Regions from separate parts of the Stenotrophomonas maltophilia genome, predicted to be linked through region 1. Evidence: riboswitches for the same ligand, from Rfam matches in the RefSeq annotation. Region 1 holds a riboswitch; the other holds the start of a gene.
What was found. A riboswitch is a leader RNA that binds a small molecule or an ion and turns the genes downstream of it on or off. The one in region 1 is predicted to bind cobalamin.

Region 1 (9,592 bases):
CAGCTCGATGCCGGCTTCATCATCGATCGCTTCATGGAAGACTGGCAGCCGCAGCCGCGTTTCCTGATCGATCGCTATCTGCCCACCTTCCTGGCTACCCGCGCGCGCCGGATCGGCTGAGGCGGATCGGCGCAAAAAACAGCGGCGTACAATGGACGGACCCACGTCATGCAGGTGCCGTCCCTTGTCGTATCCGTATCCGCTGGTCGTGTTCGACCTCGATGGCACGCTGGTCGACAGCGCTGCCGATATTGCCGAAGCGCTGAACCGCACGCTGGAGGACATCGGCGTGGCGCGTGTGCCGGAAGCCACCGTGCTGGGCTGGATCGGTGACGGTGTGGGTCGTCTGGTCGAACAGGCGGTGCAGGCCGCCGGCCGCGAGGTGGACCTGGCCGAGGTGATGCCGGTGTTCATGGTGCACTACCGTGAGTGCCTGCTGCGCAGCCCGCGGCTGTTCGATGGCGTGGGCGAAGCGCTGGCGCAACTGCGTGCGCGCAACGTGCCACTGGCGATCTGCACCAACAAGCCTGAAGCACTGGTGCCGCCGCTGCTGCAGCACCTGGGTATCGGTGATGTATTCGCGCTGGTACTGGGGGGAGATTCGCTGCCGCAGCGCAAGCCCAGCGGTGAGCCATTGCGGCACATCGCCGCGCACTTCGGGCTGCCGGTGGAGTCCTGCCTGATGGTGGGTGATTCGTTGACCGACTACCGCGCCGCCGAAGATGCCGGCATGCCGATCGCACTGGTGCGCTACGGCTATCCGCGCGGCCTGGACCTGGCCACCGCGCATGCGGTGGCGGTGATCGACGACCTGCGTGAACTGCCGGGGTTGGTCGCCGGTATCCCGGTGTAGAGCCGAGCCCGTGCTCGGCTGCTTGAATGCATGAGCCGAGCATGGCTCGGCTCTACAGTAGACGCCATGCGTCGATGGCATCAGGAGGCGCCGGGCGATGCCCGGCGCGCTCCTTCATTTCGGCTGGTAACGCACGCTCAACTGGTACTCACGGCCGGGCTGGTTGAACCACGCCACGGTCTCATACCTGCGGTCGAACACATTGGCGGCACGTGCCAGCAGCGACCACGACGGCGTCAGCGCGTACTCGGCGCGCAGATCCAGCGTGCCGTAACCTCCCACCTTCACCATGTTGGCGGCATCGTCGTAGCGCTTGCCGGCACCCTGTACGGTCAGGCCGGCGCGGAAGTTGCCGAAGCGACGGTCGATGTCCAGGCGCGCGGTCTGCTGCGCGCGGCGTGGCAGCCAGTTGTCGAACTGGGTGCTGCCGCCGGTGCGGTTGCGCGGGTCGGTGTAGCTGAGCTGTGCGTTGATGTCGAAGCCGGCCAGCAGCACGCCGCCGGTCAGTTCGGCACCGCGGATGCGGGACTTCTCCACCTGCTGCATCTTGAAGGTCGCCGCATCGTAGGTGATCAGATCATCGATGCGGGTTTCATACACATCCAGACCCCAGTGCCAGCCCTGGCCCTGCTGCGAAACGCCCAGGTTGGCACTCTTGGATTTCTCCGGGTTCAACGTAGGCACGCCGCTCCACGGGTCGTACAGATCGCTGAAGGTCGGTGCCTTGAACGCCGTGCCATAGCTGGCGTTGACGCGCAGGCCGTGGCCCAGTTCCACGGCCCAGCCAACGCTGCCGGTAGCGTGGTTGCCGAACTGCTGGTTGTCGTCGTTGCGTGCGCTGGCCTGCAGCTGGTGGCGTCCGAAGCGGCCCTGGTACTGCACGAACACGCCGGTGTTGCGGCGACTGTCGACGAGGTAACCCGCGCTGCTACCATCCAGGTTGTCTTCGCTCCAGTCCACGCCTGCGCTCAGCAGCTGGCCCTCGGCCACGCCGAAATCGCCCTGCAGCGAGGCGCTGTCGCGATGGGTCTGTGCGCTGCCACGTGCACCGAAGTCGCCGAAGTTGTCCGACTCGTTGTCACTGCGGCCGACGTTGGCGGTGAATGCCAAGCGCTCGGACGGGGTGTAGCGCACCTTGCCGGCCAGCACCTGCTGGCGGGTTTCCGAATAGTTGTAGTAGCCGTCGTAGTGGTTCTTGCCGTCGGCGCGCAATGCGCTGCCTTCCACGTTCCACTGGTCGTTGAAGCTGTAGCCACCGCGCAGGCTCTTGGACAGGTTGCGGTAGCCGTCGCGATCGGGCTCGTCGGCGAAACAGCCGGTGAACAGCGTGGCCGAGCCGCGGCAGGCATCGATGCCATCGGAATGCTGGTAGGCGATGTCGGCACCGAACCAGCCGCGTTCGCTGCCACCACCAATGCCGCCGCTGGCTTCGCGCAGCCCGTTGCTGCCGCCGCCGAGCTGGAAGTGCGGGGCGAAATCGCCCTGGTTGCGACGGGTGAAGATCTGGATCACGCCACCGATGGCGTCGGCACCGTACAGGCTCGACTGCGGGCCGCGAACGATTTCGACGCGTTCGATCTGCGCCAGCGGCAGGTCCTGGTACATGGCCAGGCCGAGGTCGGCGCTGTTGATGCGCACGCCATCCACCAGCACCACGGTGTGGCCGGAATTGGTACCGCGCAGGAACAGCGAGCTCTGCTTGCCGAGGCCGCCGGCGTTGGTCAGGTTGATACCGGCGCGGCCACGCAGCAGTTCCTGCAGCGAAGTGGCCTGGCTGGATTCGATCTGCGCGCGGTCGATCACCTGTGCCGGCGCGATGCTGTCCTGCAGGGCGATCGGGGTGCGGGTGGCGGTGACCAGGATCTGGTCGAGCGCGGTGGTGGCCTCGCTGGCCTGGGCCAGCGCGGGCAGGGCGGCCAGCACGGCCAGGGACAGCATTCGGGACTGCAGCTTCATGGGGGACTCCAGGTGCCACGCACGCCCGCGTGGCGAAGGGGAGGAGCCGCGAAGGCAGGCACGCGCCGACGCCGCAGCGCGCGCCACGGTCATCCAGCGCCATGCCCACCGCATCGCGACCTGAGGCTTCCGGGCCGGTCTCCGGGCTCGCCGCCGGGTGGCGCGAGGCCACCGTCCAGGCGCCTTCCCATGCCTGTGGCACAGTGGCGTTGTTGCCTGGAACTGACGTGCTTACCGTTGCGGGGGCAGCGCCGGCCTGGCGTGGAATCACGCGTCACCGGCTTCCCGTTTCAACCTGCCGGCCGGAGCCGCAGGTCACCTGGAAGTGCGCGCAGTCTACGGCATCGCAGGCAGTGCCGTTGCGTCGCGCCTGCACGACTGCCTTTGCTGTGCCTTTAGAATGGTTGCTCGATCCCGTGGTGCCGTTGCCGATGTCCGCCCGTTTTCCGCTGTACCTGCGTTGCCCGTCCGGGACGCGCGCATGATCCTCGACCTGGTCCGCCATGCCGGCAACGGCCGTGATGAATACCTCGATGGCCGCAGCGACCCACCGCAGCTGGCCGGCCTGCCGCAGGAGCTGGTCGAGGCCTATGCCGGGCAGCGCTGGGAGCGGGTGGTCAGTTCGCCGCGGCTGCGTTCGCTGCATACGGCCATGGCGCTGGCCACCCCGCGCGGGCTGGACGTCGAAGCGGACGAGGAATGGGAAGAGCTGGATTTTGGCGACTGGGACGGGCAATCGCTGTTCGACCTGCCGGAAGATGCGCTGGCCGCCTTCCACGCCGATCCGCATGCGTTCCCACCGCCGAACGGCGAGAGCTGGGGGCATTTCGAGCGGCGCATCGCGCGCGCGCTGGATCGCCTGCTGGATGACGATGACCCGGTGCCGACGCTGGTAGTCAGCCACGGTGGCCCGTTGCGCATGGTGCTGTCGCAGGTCTGCGGCCTGCCGATGTCGCTCTGCTGGGCCCTGCGTATCGACCACGGCACCCGCTTGCGGGTGTGGCTGGAGCGTGGCGAGGTCGGGCTGGTGGGTGAGCTGCTGGAGCTGCAGCAGCCTTGATCGCACTCGCCGGGCATGGCCCGGCGCTACCGATCCCGCATCACAGCGGTAGTGCCGGCCGCTGGCCGGCAGCTTCAGGAACGATGAAAAGACCATGCAGTTGCCGGCCAGCGGCCGGCACTACCGGTGCAGTCAATCCTCGTCCGCGTCCTCGGTCACGCTGTCCTCAGCGTCATCGTCGGCATCGAAGCGCTGCTCATGCACCGGGCCCGAGGCCGGGCCGGCTGCCTTCAGCGGATGCGCAGCGATGCGCGCTTCGTAATCCTGCACCAGTGCTTCACGCTGTGGCTCGCTCAGCTCCTGCCAATGGCAGTCCAGCAACGCGCCTTCCAGCGAGTACAGCAGGTTCAGGCTGGGCTTGAAGCCGGCGCGCTTGACCTTGACGAAGGCGCCGACGGCTCCGATCGCGACCAGGTCGTCGCGGCTGCGCAGGCCGACCTGGCGCAGCCACGCCGCACTTTTCGGGCCGATGTTGCGCAGCTTCGGCGTGCTCATCCCAACGCCTCGACGAACACGCGGGCGATGGCTTCCAGGCCGGCCTGATCTTCTGCGTCGAAGCGGCCGACCTTCGGGCTGTCGATATCGAACACGCCGATCAGTTCATCGCCGCGCAGCAGCGGCACCACCAGTTCCGAGCGCGAGGCCGAATCGCAGGCGATATGGCCGGGGAAGGCGTCGACGTCCTCCACGCGCTGGGTCACGCGCTGGCTGGCGGCGGCTCCGCACACGCCCTTGTCCAGCGGGATGCGCACGCAGGCCGGCAGGCCCTGGAACGGGCCGACCACCAGTTCCTTGCCGTCGTACAGATAGAAGCCCACCCAGTTCAGGTCGGGCAGGGCATGGTAGACCAGCGCAGAGAGGTTGGCCGCGTTGGCGATGCGGTCGGACTCGCCGTAGACCAGGCCACGGGCCTGTTCCAGCAGCTGGGCGTATTGTTCCGGCTTGCTGCCGGTGAGCGAGGCATTGGCGAACATGCCAGCAGTCTAGCAAGCGCGCCGGGCCGGTGATAATGCACGCACTGTTGCCCTGCTGGAGCCCTTGATGCCGTTGCCCACCCCGCTGCCGCCAGCCCTCTTCGTTACCGGCACCGATACCGAGATCGGCAAGACCGCGGCAAGCACCGCGCTGCTGCATGCGCTGCGCCGGCGTGGCCTGCGCGCGGTCGGCATGAAGCCGGTGGCCAGCGGCAGCGAGGATCTGGGACAGGGCCTGCGCAACGAGGACGCGCTGGCGCTGCAGGCAGCCAGCTGGCCGGTGCCGGACTACGCCGATCTGAATCCGTATGCGCTGCGGCAGCCGCTGGCACCGGAGCTGGCCGCTGCCGAGGACGGCGTGCAGGTGGAGCTGGCGCCGATCGTGGCCGCGTTCGAACGCCTGCGCGCGCAGGCCGACATCGTGGTAGTGGAGGGCGTCGGTGGTTGGCTGGCGCCGGTCTCGGCCACGCTGGACCAGCTCGACCTGGTGCGCGCACTGCGGTTGCCGGTGCTGCTGGTGGTGGGCATGCGGCTGGGCTGCGTCAACCATGCGCGGCTGACCGCGCAGTCGCTGCAGGCCAGTGGCGTGGAGTGCCTGGGCTGGATCGGCAACCACATCGACCCGGCGATGCAGCGCCAGGATGAAAACATCGCAACGCTGCAGCAGCGACTGCCGATGCCGTGCTGGGGGCGCTTGCCGCACCTTCCGGGCGCGGATGGCCAGATCCTGAGCACGCATCTGCTCGATTGACCTGGGGTAGTGCCGGCCGCTGGCCGGCAACCTCGATGTATCCACCTGCGTGCAGTTGCCGGCCAGCGGCCGGCACTACCGTGCTGCAGACGCCAGCTCCCGCGCGATCGCGCCCAGCCGCTCCACCGCCCCAATGAAGCGCGCATCCAGCGTCTGGCAGCACGACAGCCGCAGGCAATGGCGATACCGCGCGCCACGTGAATACACCTGGCCGGGCATGAACACGATGTCCTCCTGCAGCGCACGCTCAAACAGTTCGCGCGTATCGATGCCCGGCAGTTCCAGCCACAGCAGGAAGCCGCCCTGCGGTTCAGTGGCGCGGGTGCCCGCCGGGAAGTGCTCGGCCACCAGCTGGCGCAGCCGTCCGACCTGTTCGCGATACAGGCGACGCATGCGATGCAGGTGGTGCTCGTAGCTGCCCGCTTCCAGATAGGCCGCCACCGCGTCACCCAGCAGCTGCGGCTCACCACCGGTGGACTGGAACTTCAGCAGTGCGATGCGTTCGGCGAAGCGGCCACCATCGAGCCAGCCGATGCGATAGTCCGGCGCCAGCGTCTTGGAAAAGCCGCCGACCACCATCACCCAGCCGTCGCGATCAAACGCCTTCAGCAGCGGCGCCGGCGGCTCGCAGAACTGCAGCTCGGCGTACACCGCATCCTCGATCAACGGCAGTTGGCGTGCATTGACCAGCTCGGCGAGGCGTTGCTTGGCATCCATCGGCATGGTGCAGCCCAGCGGGTTGTGCACGGTCGGCATCACCACCAGCGCGGCCAGCGATGTGTGCTCCAGCAGCGTGTCCAGCGCATCGACATCCAGGCCCTGCTGCGGATGGGTGGGCAGTTCGATGGCCTGCAGGCCGAGGTTGGCCAGCAACGGGTACAGATTGAAGTAGGACGGTGCCTCGATGCCGACCGCGTCGCCGGGTTGGGTCACCGCACGCAATGCCAGCTGCAGCGCTTCCATTGCACCGTGGGTCAGCAGCAGGCGCCCGGCGTGGGTGTGCAGGCCCATGCGCGGACCGCGGCGCACGATCTGCGCCAGCAGCCGCGGCGAACCATTCGGGCGCGCGTAGGTCTCCACCGTCTGCTGGCCATGGCGTAGTACCTGCGCGGTGTGCTTGGCCAGCTGCGCGCCGGGGTAGAACTGGCGACCGCGCGGGCCGGCGAACGCCAGATCGATCACGCCCGGGCGGCGCTGCGCCTCAAGCACGCGCGCCATCAACACCTGCTGCAGCGGTGCAGTGGGTGCCGAGGGCACATCGCGCAACGAGCGTTCCGGCACCGACAGTCGTGGCGCGACCTCGAAGCCGGCCTTGGGCCGGGGAATCACCAGACCAGCGTCTTCCAGCTGGCGATAGGCGGCAATCACCGTGTTGAGGCTGAGCCTGCGTTGTGAGGCCATCTGCCGCAGCGAGGGCAGGCGGCTGCCAACCGGAAGGCGACCGCCGTGAATGGCCTCGGCCAGTTCGTCGGACAGCCGTTGGTAGCGGGGCGGGATCATCGCGCTCTGGTCATCTGTATCCATCGAATTTCCCGCCATCTGGTGCTGTACCCATGATGATGGCGAGCCTAGCATGTCGTTGTCGGCCGGGCCTGATCGGGGCGTGGCCGGTACTTTCCAAGCGCACGGCTGGATGGCCGTGCGTCTTTTTTTGCAGGTAGTGCCGGCCGCTGGCCGGCAATCCCTGGATCCCCAGGAGCCGGCGAGCGGCCGGCACTACCCGGGTCGTTACCGCATCGGCACCAGCGCCGCATCGCGCCGGTACAACGCCGGGAACTGCCTGCCCAGCGCGGCCAGCTTCGGTGCGTCGTAGTAGCGGATGTAGGCCGCCTGCGGGTAGTTCGTCATGTAGTTCTGGTGGTAGCTCTCGGCCGGGTAGAAGCGCTGGCCGCTGACCAGCTGGGTGACGATCGGCGCGCGGTAGCTGCCGGCCTGGCCGAGCTGGGCGATGTAGGCGCGGCTGGCCGCCTGCTGGCGGGCGTCGTCAGTGAAGATCGCCGACCGGTACTGGCTGCCGTGGTCCGGCCCCTGGCGGTTGAGCTGGGTCGGGTCGTGTGCCACCGAGAAGAACACCTGCAGCAACTGCCCGTAGCTGACCTGGCGCGGGTCATAGTCGATCTTCACCGCCTCGGCATGGCCGGTCTGGCCGCTGCTGACCCGTTCGTAACGCGCGTTGGCGGCGCTGCCGCCGATATAACCGGAGACGGCATTGCTCACGCCCTTGACGTGCTGGAACACGCCCTGCACCCCCCAGAAGCAGCCACCGGCAAACACCACGCTGGCGTGGGTGGCGTCATCGCGGAACGCGGCATCGCCGCTGGGTGCTGGCAGCGCGCCGGTCTGTGCGCTGGCTTCGACCGGTGCCGCGATGGCGCCGTGGTCAACCAGCAGCACACCGGCGATCAATGCCGTGGCCACCAGGCCTGCAACACCGGCAGCAACGCCCTGTTCAAAGGAGAGTTTCATCATGTCCTCCCGTTTCAACCAAAGGTGAAGGCATAGGCCTGCACGCCCGCATCGAGGAACTCGATCTCGAAGCGGTGCGGGCCGACCGTGCCGCGCTGGCGGATCAGCTGGTACAGGCGGTGCTCGTCGACCACGCCGCTGCCATCGGCTCCGACATCGCTGCCGGCATCGGCGGCGGGCAGCGGCTTGCCGTCCAGCCAGACCCGGAAACGCACCGGCGTGCCGTCGTGGGCCGGTGCCAGCACCAGGTGCAGGTCGCGCGCATGGAACTGGAAGGCGATGCGGCCACCGGCCTGCTGCAGCTGTGCCGCTTCATCGGTGACGGTCCAGTGCCCGGACAGCCCCCACTGGTTCAACGCCAGGGTGGCCGGCAACGTGTAGTCGAACGCAGCGTCGCTGCGCTGCCCGCCGGGCGAGGCGAACTGCTCGGCGCGGGCGTGGCCCAGATAGGTTTCCGGCGAGCGCAGATTGCCCATGTCGGCCTGCGCGGCCACGCCCTTCAGGTCGGCGGCAGCGGGATCGGCCGGTGGCGGCAGATGGGTCTGGCCGGCTTCGGTCAGCAGGCGGCGGATCATCTGTTCCGAGCGCGCATAGTTGCCTTCGCCGAACTGGTGGCCGCGGATGTTGCCCTGTGCATCGACGAAGTACTGCGCCGGCCAGTAGCGGTTGTTGAACGCGCGCCAGATCGTGTACTGGTTGTCGAGCGCCACCGGGTACTCGACCTTCAGCTGCTGCACCGCCTTCATGACGTTGCGCGGGTCACGCTCGAAGGCGAATTCCGGGGTGTGCACGCCGACCACCACCAGGCCGTGGTCGCGGTAGCGGCGTTCCCATTCGTGCACGAACGGCATCGCGCGCAGGCAGTTGATGCACGAGTACGTCCAGAAATCGACCAGTACCACCTTGCCGCGCAGCTGCTGGGCCGTCAGCGGCGGGCTGTTGAGCCAGCCGGTGGCGCCGTCCAGCGCGGGCAGGGTGCCTTCCACCGGCAGCGGTGCATCGGCAGCGGCGTTGGCACCGGCCATCATCATCATTGGCGGTGCCGCCGGCTGCGCGCCGGGTACCGCATCCAGCAGGCCCTGCTCGATGCGCGCGGTGCTGACCGTTGAAAGGCGGGTGAGCAGGCCGGTATCCCAGCCCATGCCGATCGCCACCACCGCCAGCAAGGCCGCCACGCCCAACACCTTGCGCAGTGCGTCGCCGAGGCCAAGCCGCGCCTGCAGCGCACGGAACACGCGCCCGCCCACCCACACCGCCAGGGCCAGCGCGGTGATCGCACCCAGTGCATAGGCCAGCAGCAGCGCACTGGTACCGACGCTGGCGCCATGCAGGGCCGCACCGGTCAGCACCAGGCCGAGGATCGGCCCGGCGCACGGTGCCCACAGCAGGCCGGTGGCGATGCCGATCAGCAGCGAGGTCCACGCACCTCCACGCCCCGCTGCGTCGGCGGCATCGGCGCGCGCACTCAATCGGGCGCCTACGCGCTGGAACGGCGCCAGCAGATGGTCGGCCAGTCGTGGCCATAGCAGTGC
Region 2 (9,592 bases), 1.6 Mb from region 1:
ATCGTCTTCCCGAACCACACCAACCACCTCGGCACCCTGTTCGGTGGCCAGGCGCTGGCGTGGATGGACAAGGCCGCCTTCCTGGCCGCTGCGCGCTACTCGCGCCGCACCGTGGTGACCGCGCGCAGCGACCAGGTCGACTTCAAGCTGCCGATCCGCATCGGCCAGATGGTGGAAACCATCGGCCGCATCGTCGAAGTCGGCCGCAGCTCGATGAAGGTCGAGGTGGAGCTGGTCGCCGAAGACCTGCACAGCGGCGAGCGCAAGCTGTGTACCCGCGGCCACTTTGTGATGATCGCGCTGGACGAGGAAGGCCATCCGATCGCAGTGCCGCCCCTGCCGGTGGCCTGACCCGGCCGACTGGACCGGCGCTTGCCGGGGCGCGCATGCGCCCCCATCTGGTACCCATGACCCTGCCGCTGACCGACTTCATCGACCGCGCCCAGCGCCTGTTCGTGCTGACCGGTGCCGGTTGCAGCACCGCCTCGGGCATTCCCGATTACCGCGATACCGACGGCCAGTGGAAACGTACGCCACCGGTGACCTACCAGGCGTTCATGGGCGAAGCGGCCACCCGCCAGCGCTACTGGGCGCGCAGCCTGCTGGGCTGGCCGCGGTTCGGCCTGGCACGGCCCAATGGTACCCACCAGGCCCTGGCCGCACTGGAAAACAGCGGCAAGCTGCAGGTACTGCTGACCCAGAACGTGGACGGCCTGCACCAGCGCGCCGGCAGCCGCAACGTGATCGACCTGCATGGCCGCCTGGACCTGGTGCGCTGCATGGGCTGCGAGCGCCGTAGCGGCCGCGAGGACTTCCAGCAGCGCCTGCTGGACGCCAATCCCGGCTGGGATGCCCTGGAGGCTGGCATCGCCCCCGACGGCGATGCCGATCTGGAGACCGATTTCTCCAGCTTCGTGGTGCCCGGTTGCCCGTACTGTGGCGGCCTGCTGAAGCCGGACGTGGTGTTCTTCGGTGAAAACGTGCCGCGGGAGCGCGTGGAGGCGGTGCATGGGCACCTGCAGCAGGCAGACGCCGTGCTGGTGGTGGGCTCGTCGCTGATGGTCTATTCCGGCTTCCGCTTCGTGCAGGCAGCGGCCAGGGCAGGACTGCCGGTGGCGGCGCTGAACCGTGGCCGCACCCGCGCCGACGACCTGCTGCAGTTCAAGGATGAGCGGGACTGCGCCGAGGCGTTGGCGGGTTTTGCGACCCGGTAGCGCCGGGCCATGCCCGGCGCTACCGGTGACCCGCCCCCGCGAAACAGCGATCCATCCAGACGGTTGATTCGCAGGCCGTGCGGCGGTGCAATACGCCCCCCCTTCGTCGTTCATCACCGTCTTGAGCCAGCTGTTTTCGCCGATCTCGTTCGGCCCCCTGACCCTGTCCAACCGCATCGTCATCGCGCCGATGTGCCAGTACTCCGCCGAAGATGGCCGCGCCAGCGACTGGCATGCCATGCACCTGGGCAACCTGGCGCAGTCCGGCGCCGGCCTGCTGATCCTGGAAGCCACCGCGGTCGAGCCGCGTGGCCGCATCAGCTGGGCCGACCTGGGCCTGTGGGATGACGGCACCGAAGCGGCACTGGCACAGGTACTGGCCAGCGTCCGCCGCTGGTCGCCGATGCCGCTGGGTATCCAGCTCGGCCACGCCGGTCGCAAGGCGTCGGTGAAGCGCCCGTGGGATGGCGGCGGCCAGCTGCCGGCCGATGATGCGCGTGGCTGGGCCACCGTGGCGCCGTCGCCGCTGCCGTTCCACGCAGCCGATCCGGCGCCGCAGGAACTGGATGAGGCCGGCATTGCCGAAGTCGTCGCTGCCTTCGCCGCCAGCGCCGTGCGTGCCGAGCGCCTGGGCTTCGAGCTGATCGAGCTGCATGCGGCCCACGGTTACCTGCTGCACCAGTTCCTGTCCCCACTCAGCAACCGCCGCACCGACGGCTACGGTGGCTCGTTGCCGAACCGCCTGCGTCTGCTGGTGGAAGTGTTCGATGCCGTGCGTGCGGCAGTGTCCGACAAGGTCGCTGTGGGCGTGCGCATTTCCGCCAGCGACTGGGTCGACGGTGGTTGGGATCTGGTGCAGAGCGAAGCGCTGGCGCAGGTGATGGATGCGCGCGGCTGCAACTTCCTGCACGTTTCCAGCGGTGGCCTGGACGAGCGCCAGAAGATCACCGTCGGTCCGGGTTACCAGGTGCCGTTCGCGGCGGCGATCAAGGCCAAGGTGCGCATGCCGGTCATCGCCGTGGGCATGATCACCGAACCGGAGCAGGCCGAATCGATCCTGCGCCATCGCCACGCCGATGCGGTCGCGCTGGCACGCGGCATCCTCTACGACCCGCGCTGGCCGTGGCACGCTGCTGCTGCATTGCGCGACAGCGTGGAACCGGCGCCGCAGTACCTGCGCTGTGAGCCGCGCGACGCGCGTGGCGTGTTCAAGGCACGCTGATTCAAGGCACGCTGAGGCTCACACCCGCCAGGCCGGCGTGATGCCGGCCTGCAGGTGCTCGAACAGCGCGCGGATCTTGGCGGTGAAGTCGCGGCGGTCGCTGACGCAGAAGTAGACCTCCATCGGTTCCGGGCGCCACGCGGTGTTGGCGCCGAACACCGCCTGCAGGCGGCCATCGCGCAGGTACGGCTCGGCCACGAATGCGGCCAGCCGGGTAATGCCGGCACCGGCCGCCGCCAGCGTCGCCAGCGCATCGATGTCATCACAGACCATGCTCGGTGGCAGCGCGGCGTCCACGCGCTGGCCGTCCTTCAGCAGGCCCCAGCGCAATGGTCGGCCATCGGTGGGGAAGCGGTGCAGCAGACCACGATGGCTGCCCAGGTCGGAGGGTTGCTGCGGGGTGCCGTGTGCCGTCAGGTAGGCCGGTGAGGCACAGAACACGAAGGGCACGCGCGCCAGCTGCCGTGCGACTACGCCGTCCTCCAGCTGCGCACCGATGCGGATGCTGGCATCCACCGCTTCCGGCCCGTGCTGCACGGCGCGGTCGGTCAGGCGAAGCTCCAGCTGCAGTTGTGGATAGCGCTGCTGCAGCGACGGCAGCAACGGTGCCAGCACGTGGCGACCGAACGCGCTGCTGCTGGCGATGCGCAGTGGCCCGGCCGGTTCGATGTCGCCGGCGGTGACCATGGCCTGCGCGCGTGCCAGGTCGGCTTCGATGTGGCGCACCTGGGCCAGGTACAGCGCACCGGCCTCGCTGAGGGCCAGCTGGCGCGTGCTTCGGTTCAGCAACCGTACGCCCAGATGGGCCTCCAGACGGTTGATGTTCTGGCCGACTGCGGTGGCGCTGATGCCAAGGATGCGGGCCGCGGCGGCAATGCTGCCGGTCTCTGCGGTGCGGGTGAAGCTGCGGATCAGTTGCAACAGGTTCATGACCGACCAGCTTGCCATGGGGACGCCCAAGTATCGCTTGGGACTGAACCAAGCAGTTCGGTTGCATCGGAGACCATCGATCCGGCAGGCAGGTCGCTGCCCTACACTCGGAAGATGCGCCCCGATTCCATTCTTACCCTGTCCTGCCCCGACCGCACCGGCATCGTCTACCGCGTGTCCGGCCTTCTGTTCGACCACGGCTGCAACATCCTCGACGCGCAGCAGTTCGGCGATGAGGAAAGCGGCCGCTTCTTCCTGCGCGTGCACTTCGACCGCGACGCCAGCTTGCCGCTGGAGACCGTGCACACCGCCATGGCAACGCTCGCCGAAGGCTTCGGCATGGACTGGCAGCTGCACGATGGCCGACGCCGCGCGCGGCTGCTGGTGCTGGTCAGCAAGCAGGGGCACTGCCTCAACGATCTGCTGTTCCGCGCCCACAGCGGCCAGCTGAAGGTGGACATCGCCGCAGTGGCGTCCAACCATGCCGACTTCGCGCCGCTGGCCGCGTCCTACCAGGTGCCGTTCCATCATCTGCCGGTGAACGCGGAAACGCGCGCGGTGCAGGAGCAGCAGATCATCGACCTGGTCGAGCGCGAGCGCATCGACCTGGTGGTGCTGGCGCGCTACATGCAGATCCTGTCGCCCACGCTGTGCCGCGCGCTGGCGGGCCGCGCGATCAACATCCACCACAGCTTCCTGCCCAGCTTCAAGGGCGCGCAGCCGTACCATCAGGCACACGCGCGCGGGGTCAAGATCATCGGCGCCACCGCGCACTACGTCACCGAGGATCTGGACGAAGGCCCGATCATCGAACAGGATGTGGCTCGCGTGGACCACGCGATGGCACCGCGCGAACTGGTGCGGCTGGGCAGTGACACCGAATCGCTGGTGCTGGCGCGTGCCGTGCGCCGGCATGTCGAGCACCGCATCCTGCTCAACGGGCACCGCACGGTGGTGTTCCGGTAGTGCCGGCCGCGGGCCGGCAACAGCAGGGATCCCGGGGTTGCCGGCCAGCGGCCGGCACTACCGTTTCGGGTCGGATTACCGGTGGCGCCGGATCATGCCCGGCGGTCGTCCATCAGATGATCGCGATTCCCGCCTTCCCCAGCGCCTCGCGCACCATTGCGTCGTTGGCCTCGGTCACCGGCTTGGTCAGCTCCCACAGGAACTTCACCCGGAAGCCAGACTTCACCGCGTCCTGCGCGCTCCACAGCACGCAGTAGTCGCGGGCCAGGCCGCACACGTGCACTTCGCGGATGCGGCGCTCGTGCAGCCAGCCGGCCAGGCCGGTGGCCGGGCGCTCGCCATCGGGGCCGTGGTTCTCGCGGAAGGCGCTGTACGAATCCACCTGTTGGCGCGTGCCCTTGCGCAGGATCAGGTCGGCCACGGTCCAGTCCAAGCCCGGGTGCAGCGCGGCGCCATCGCTGCCCTGCACGCAATGGTCGGGCCACAGCGTCTGCGGCTGCGCGTGCAGCAGGATGGTCTCGAACGGACGCTTGCCGGGGTGCTGGCTGGCGAAGGAGGCGTGGCCGGCCGGGTGCCAGTCCTGGGTGGCCACCACCGTGCGGTAGCGGCGCTGTGCCAGCAGTCCGGCAATCGGTGCCACCAGCGCATCGCCCTGGTCGCAGGCCAGCGCGCCACCGGGCATGAAGTCCGGCTGCAGGTCGATCACCAGCAGGGCGACATCGGCGGGCAGGGCGGTCATGGCAGATCCACTACATCACAAGGGGGCGACCAGCGTGGCCGCCCCGGCGGCGCAGGTCAATCGCCCTGCGGCGTCTCAGCGTCCTGCCCGTAGTACAGCAGGCCGATCTTGATCCGCTCCCGGCCGTTCTCGCGGCGATGGCGGTTGGCATCGCGCAGCGAGTACACGCAGCCGCAGTATTCCTGCTGGTAGAACTGCTCGCGCTTGCTGATCTCGATCATGCGGCTGGCACCGCCACCCTTGCGCCAGTTGTAGTCCCAGTACTGCAGGCCTTCATAGCGCGATGCGGCGCGGATGCCGCAGTCGTTGATCTGCGTCATGTTCTTCCAGCGCGAGATGCCCAGCGACGAGCTGATGGTGTCGTAGCCGTGTTCATGCGCGTACAGCGCGGTGCGCTCGAAACGCATGTCGAAGCACATCGTGCAGCGGATACCGCGCTCGGGCTCGTTCTCCATGCCACGCGCACGGCTGAACCAGTTGTCGGTGTCGTAGTCGCAATCGATGAAGGGAATGCCGTGCTGCTCGGCGAAGCGGATGTTCTCCTGCTTGCGCAGCTCGTACTCCTTCACCGGGTGGATGTTGGGGTTGTAGAAGAAGATCGCGTAGTCGATCCCGGAGGCGGTGATCGCCTCCATCACTTCGCCCGAACAGGGCGCGCAGCACGAATGCAGCAGCAGGCGCTTGCCGTCGGCGGGCAGGGTCAGGGTGGGGCGTTGGAGATCGGTCATCGTCAGGTACCGCATGGACCGCCGGCAGCGACGGTGGCCCATGCATCAGCGCGTGGGTGGAACAGGGCGGGCCGGATACCGTGAAAAGGACGCGCGCGGCCGCGCTGCCTGCACGCGCAGGACAACGGCGGCCCCGGCACCCTCCCCGCGGAGAGTCCAGGTCGAATCAGGGGACGGTCGTGTCCCCCGGCCGTGGCCGGTATTCGGGCTGATGGACACGGGCCGCAGCCCACCTACTACCTGCCGCTTCCCAGGCATGTGCCCAGTGCTGTTGGCAGGATTCGTTTCCATTCACCGCTGCGGGGCAGCTCCGGAATGGGCGCGCGAGGCGCCTTCACCGGATTCCCGTTTAAATCCATCCCGTTATCGAAACGTCGGGAAGGATACCTTCGGCGTGTGCACGGTGGACCCGTTGGCGGCGATGGTCAAGGTCCGCAGGGTGCAACCGTGCGGGCCCGTGGCGCATCCATGCTGCAGGACCGCTTGGAACCCTGCCCATGGACAGTCTTGCCGCAACGCCCCCACACGCCCGCACCGGGCATCCAACTGCCCCGACCCGTGCCAGGCGGCGCTGCCTGCCCGTATGGGCGATGGGGCTGCTCTGCCTTTCCGGATGGGCCCATGCACTGCCTTCACCTGGCCCGGCATGTGCATTGGCCACTGCGCCCGGTGAAACCGTCATCGATGTTCCGTTCGAGGTTGTCGATGGGCGCATCTACCTGCAGGTGCAGGTCAATGACGCAGGTACGTTCCGCTTCGCCGTCGATACCGGTGCGAGTGGTGTGGCACGTGCCGATACCCGCCTGGTGCGCGCGCTGAATCTGCCAATGGGGGGCACCGCCTCTCATTCCGATGGCGTGCGCACCGCCGATGCCGCTACGGTCCGCTTCGATGCGCTCGCCCTTGGTGGCGTGCGCCGCCAGGACGTGGTGGCGATCACCCGCGACTACAACGCCCGACAGTCCGAGGCCGCCGCCTTCGATGGGATCCTGGCGCGCGATTTCTTCGACGATGGCCTGCTGGTGCTCGACTTCCCACGCAAGCGGCTGCGCTTTCGCCGCGACCATCGATTGCTGCCGGGGCAGCCGGGTACGCTGGCCTACACGCGGGCCTTCCGCATTCCGGTGCAGATCGGCACGGTTACGACCGAAGCACAGTTGGATACCGGCGCAAACGTGGCGCTGGTGCTGCCTGCTGCACTCCATGAGCGTGCAGCCAGCGGCACGGTTGTCGCGGGCGAACCACTGGCCCTCAGCCACGGCCGGATCCAGAGCGGCCGGGCACGGCTGGACGTGCCGCTGGTGGTCGGTGGCCTGACGCTTCGCAATCTCGACGTGCGCGTCTCTGATCACTACCCGGAGGCGGTGATCGGCGCGCACGCACTGCAGGACGCGGCGGTGCTGATCGATGCGGGCAGCAAGCGCGTGGCGCTCTGTCCGCAGCAGCGTTGATTGCCGGCCGGGCCTGAGCGGTGGATCCACGCCGTGCGTGGATGCCTCGGTTTCATGCTGCCGCCATGTACCGCTGGAGGCGGCCAGTGGCGCTTCCGTGGGCGGGTTCTCAGGCGGTGAGAAGGCTTCGCGTCATACTGCACCCGTAGCGTCGGATGGCATCTCGGGCACAGTCAGCGGGGGCAGGATAGTGGCGGACAAGTACTGCGATCTGGTCATGAAAGGCGGCATCACCAGCGGCATCGTGTACCCCAATGCGGTACTGGCGCTGGCCCGCGAGTATCGCTTCAAGAGCATCGGCGGCACCTCGGCCGGCGCCATCGCCGCAGCGGTGGCGGCTGCGGCGGCCTGCGGTGATCGCCGCCAGCAGGCCGGTGAGCGCCTGCCCGGCGACGCGGGCTATGGCGGCTTGTCGGCGGTGTCGGCGCAGCTGTCGCGGCGCGGTTTCATCTACAGCCTGTTCCAGCCGGCGCGCGGTGCGCGTGCGGCGTATCGGCTGCTGGTGGTGCTGACCGGCAATGCCAGCCTGCCGCACAAGCTGCTGTGCCTGGCCATCGCGGTGTTCGAGATCGCGCCGCTTGAGGTGCTGGTGTCGCTGGCGTTGCTGCTGGGCCTGGGCTGGTGGGGCGGCGGCTGGAGCGGCGTGGCCGCCACGTTGCTGCCGTCGCTGCTGTGCGCCTACGGTGCGGGCGTTGCCGGTGCCGCGCTGCGGGTCGCGCGGGTGGCACGGCGCAACCTGCTGGGCCTGTGCAGCGGTCTCGGCCGCGATGCGCGCAAGCCGGCATTGACCGAGTGGTTGCACACGTGCCTGCAGCAATTGTCCGGCAAGCCGCTGGATGCCCCGCTGACCTTCGCGGACCTGCACGACGCACCGCGCTATGCCGGCGAACCGGACAGCCCGCATGCGATCAGCCTGCAGATGATCACCACCTGCGTGTCGCACAACGAGCCGCGCACGCTGCCGCTGGGTGGCGCGCAGTTCTGGTTCCTGCGCGAGGAGTTCGAGCAGCTGTTCCCGGCCAGCGTGGTGCAGTGGCTGGTGACGCAGGCCGGACCGCCGCTGGACGTGGAGGGACGACAGTACTACCACCTGCCGCCGGGCCCGCAGCTGCCGGTGCTGGTGGCCACGCGCATGAGCCTGAGCTTCCCGCTGCTGATCAGCGCCGTGCCGCTGCACGAACCTTCGCGCCGCGAGCGTCGCTGCGAGCCGACTGCGCCGGCGGCCGACCCCGAGCACAACGTGGCCGACAGCATGGAAGGGCTGACCAGCGCCGGGCAGGCCTGCGGCCCGGTGATCACCGCCTTCCGCATCTGCTGGTTCTCCGATGGCGGCATCAGCAGCAACTTCCCGATCCACCTCTTCGACGCGGCCCTGCCGCGTTGGCCGACCTTTGCAATCAACCTGGTCTACCCGCAGCACGCCGACGACGTGAGTCATGGCAGCAGCGGCCGCCAGGCGCTGGAACATGCGGTGTTCCTGCCGACCGAGAACCGGCATGGCTGGCAGCGCACCTACCAGTCGATCGCCACGCCGCTGGCCGCTGCCGAACTGGGTCGTTTCCTGTTCGCGGTGGTGGCGACCATGCAGAACTGGCGCGACCTGCTGCAGGCGCGCGCGCCGGGCTATCGCGACCGCATCGTGCATGTCAGCCTGCAGGGCGACGAGGGTGGCATGAACCTGGACATGCCACAGGAGGTGCTCTCCCGCATCGCCGACAAGGGCAGCCTGGCCGGTGCGCGCTTCTGTTCGTTCTCGTTCGAGAACCACTACTGGATCCGCTGGCGCAACCTGGCCTCGGCCTACCAGCGCTACACGCTGGAGGTAGCGCGCACCGATGACCCGGCGCAGCAGGTGCTGGCCTACCGTGCGGCCTATTCGATGGTCGCCCGTGGTGAACCGGCACCGCCCTCGTACAAGCTGGGATCGGAGGACAAGCGGCTGGCCTCCCAGCAGCTGTGGGGGCTGATGGTCGAGCAGGGCCGTAGCTGGGATGACCTCGGCCCGGACCTTACCGACGGCGCACCGCGACCGTTGCCGCAGATGAAGGTGACGCCGATCTACTGAGCCGGTCCCCGGTAGATCCACGCCATGCGTGGATGCATCTCCAATCGGGGGCAATCGGGGTCAGATCCGTTTTCCGCAGGAAAACGGATCTGACCCCTCCCCGGGGCGCCTCAGCGCCACGCCTCCACCACCGCATCACCCTGCAACGGCGCATACAGCGGCAACGCCAGCTCCTGCTTCACCCAGCCCGGATTGAGCGCACGCAGGCCCGCCAGATACTCGCGTGCCAGCGCCGTATCTCCCTGCTGCATGGCCAGCCGCGCCGCGCGCGCCCAGG

Region 2: it holds a riboswitch for cobalamin, as region 1 does, so the genes downstream of both, EZ304_RS19410 (epoxyqueuosine reductase QueH) here and btuB (TonB-dependent vitamin B12 receptor) in region 1, are expected to answer to the same signal.

Annotation. Positions count from the first base shown of each region.
Region 1 covers NZ_CP037858.1:2,636,494-2,646,085, forward strand. Annotated here, with positions in the region: gene EZ304_RS11960 (class I SAM-dependent methyltransferase) at 1-120, shown strand, start outside; gene gph (phosphoglycolate phosphatase) at 185-853, shown strand; gene btuB (TonB-dependent vitamin B12 receptor) at 968-2,809, opposite strand; cobalamin riboswitch at 2,925-3,147, opposite strand; gene EZ304_RS11975 (histidine phosphatase family protein) at 3,291-3,869, shown strand; gene EZ304_RS11980 (TfoX/Sxy family protein) at 4,002-4,364, opposite strand; gene EZ304_RS11985 (GAF domain-containing protein) at 4,361-4,843, opposite strand; gene bioD (dethiobiotin synthase) at 4,911-5,594, shown strand; gene EZ304_RS11995 (PLP-dependent aminotransferase family protein) at 5,670-7,118, opposite strand; gene msrA (peptide-methionine (S)-S-oxide reductase MsrA) at 7,323-8,060, opposite strand; gene EZ304_RS12005 (cytochrome c biogenesis protein DipZ) at 8,075-9,592, opposite strand, start outside.
Region 2 covers NZ_CP037858.1:4,193,875-4,203,466, reverse strand. Annotated here, with positions in the region: gene EZ304_RS19440 (acyl-CoA thioesterase) at 1-351, shown strand, start outside; gene EZ304_RS19435 (NAD-dependent protein deacetylase) at 408-1,214, shown strand; gene EZ304_RS19430 (NADH:flavin oxidoreductase/NADH oxidase) at 1,336-2,436, shown strand; gene EZ304_RS19425 (LysR family transcriptional regulator) at 2,455-3,366, opposite strand; gene purU (formyltetrahydrofolate deformylase) at 3,481-4,332, shown strand; gene pncA (bifunctional nicotinamidase/pyrazinamidase) at 4,445-5,071, opposite strand; gene EZ304_RS19410 (epoxyqueuosine reductase QueH) at 5,128-5,814, opposite strand; cobalamin riboswitch at 5,977-6,191, opposite strand; gene EZ304_RS19405 (aspartyl protease family protein) at 6,453-7,250, shown strand; gene EZ304_RS19400 (patatin-like phospholipase family protein) at 7,468-9,315, shown strand; gene EZ304_RS19395 (DUF1028 domain-containing protein) at 9,426-9,592, opposite strand, start outside.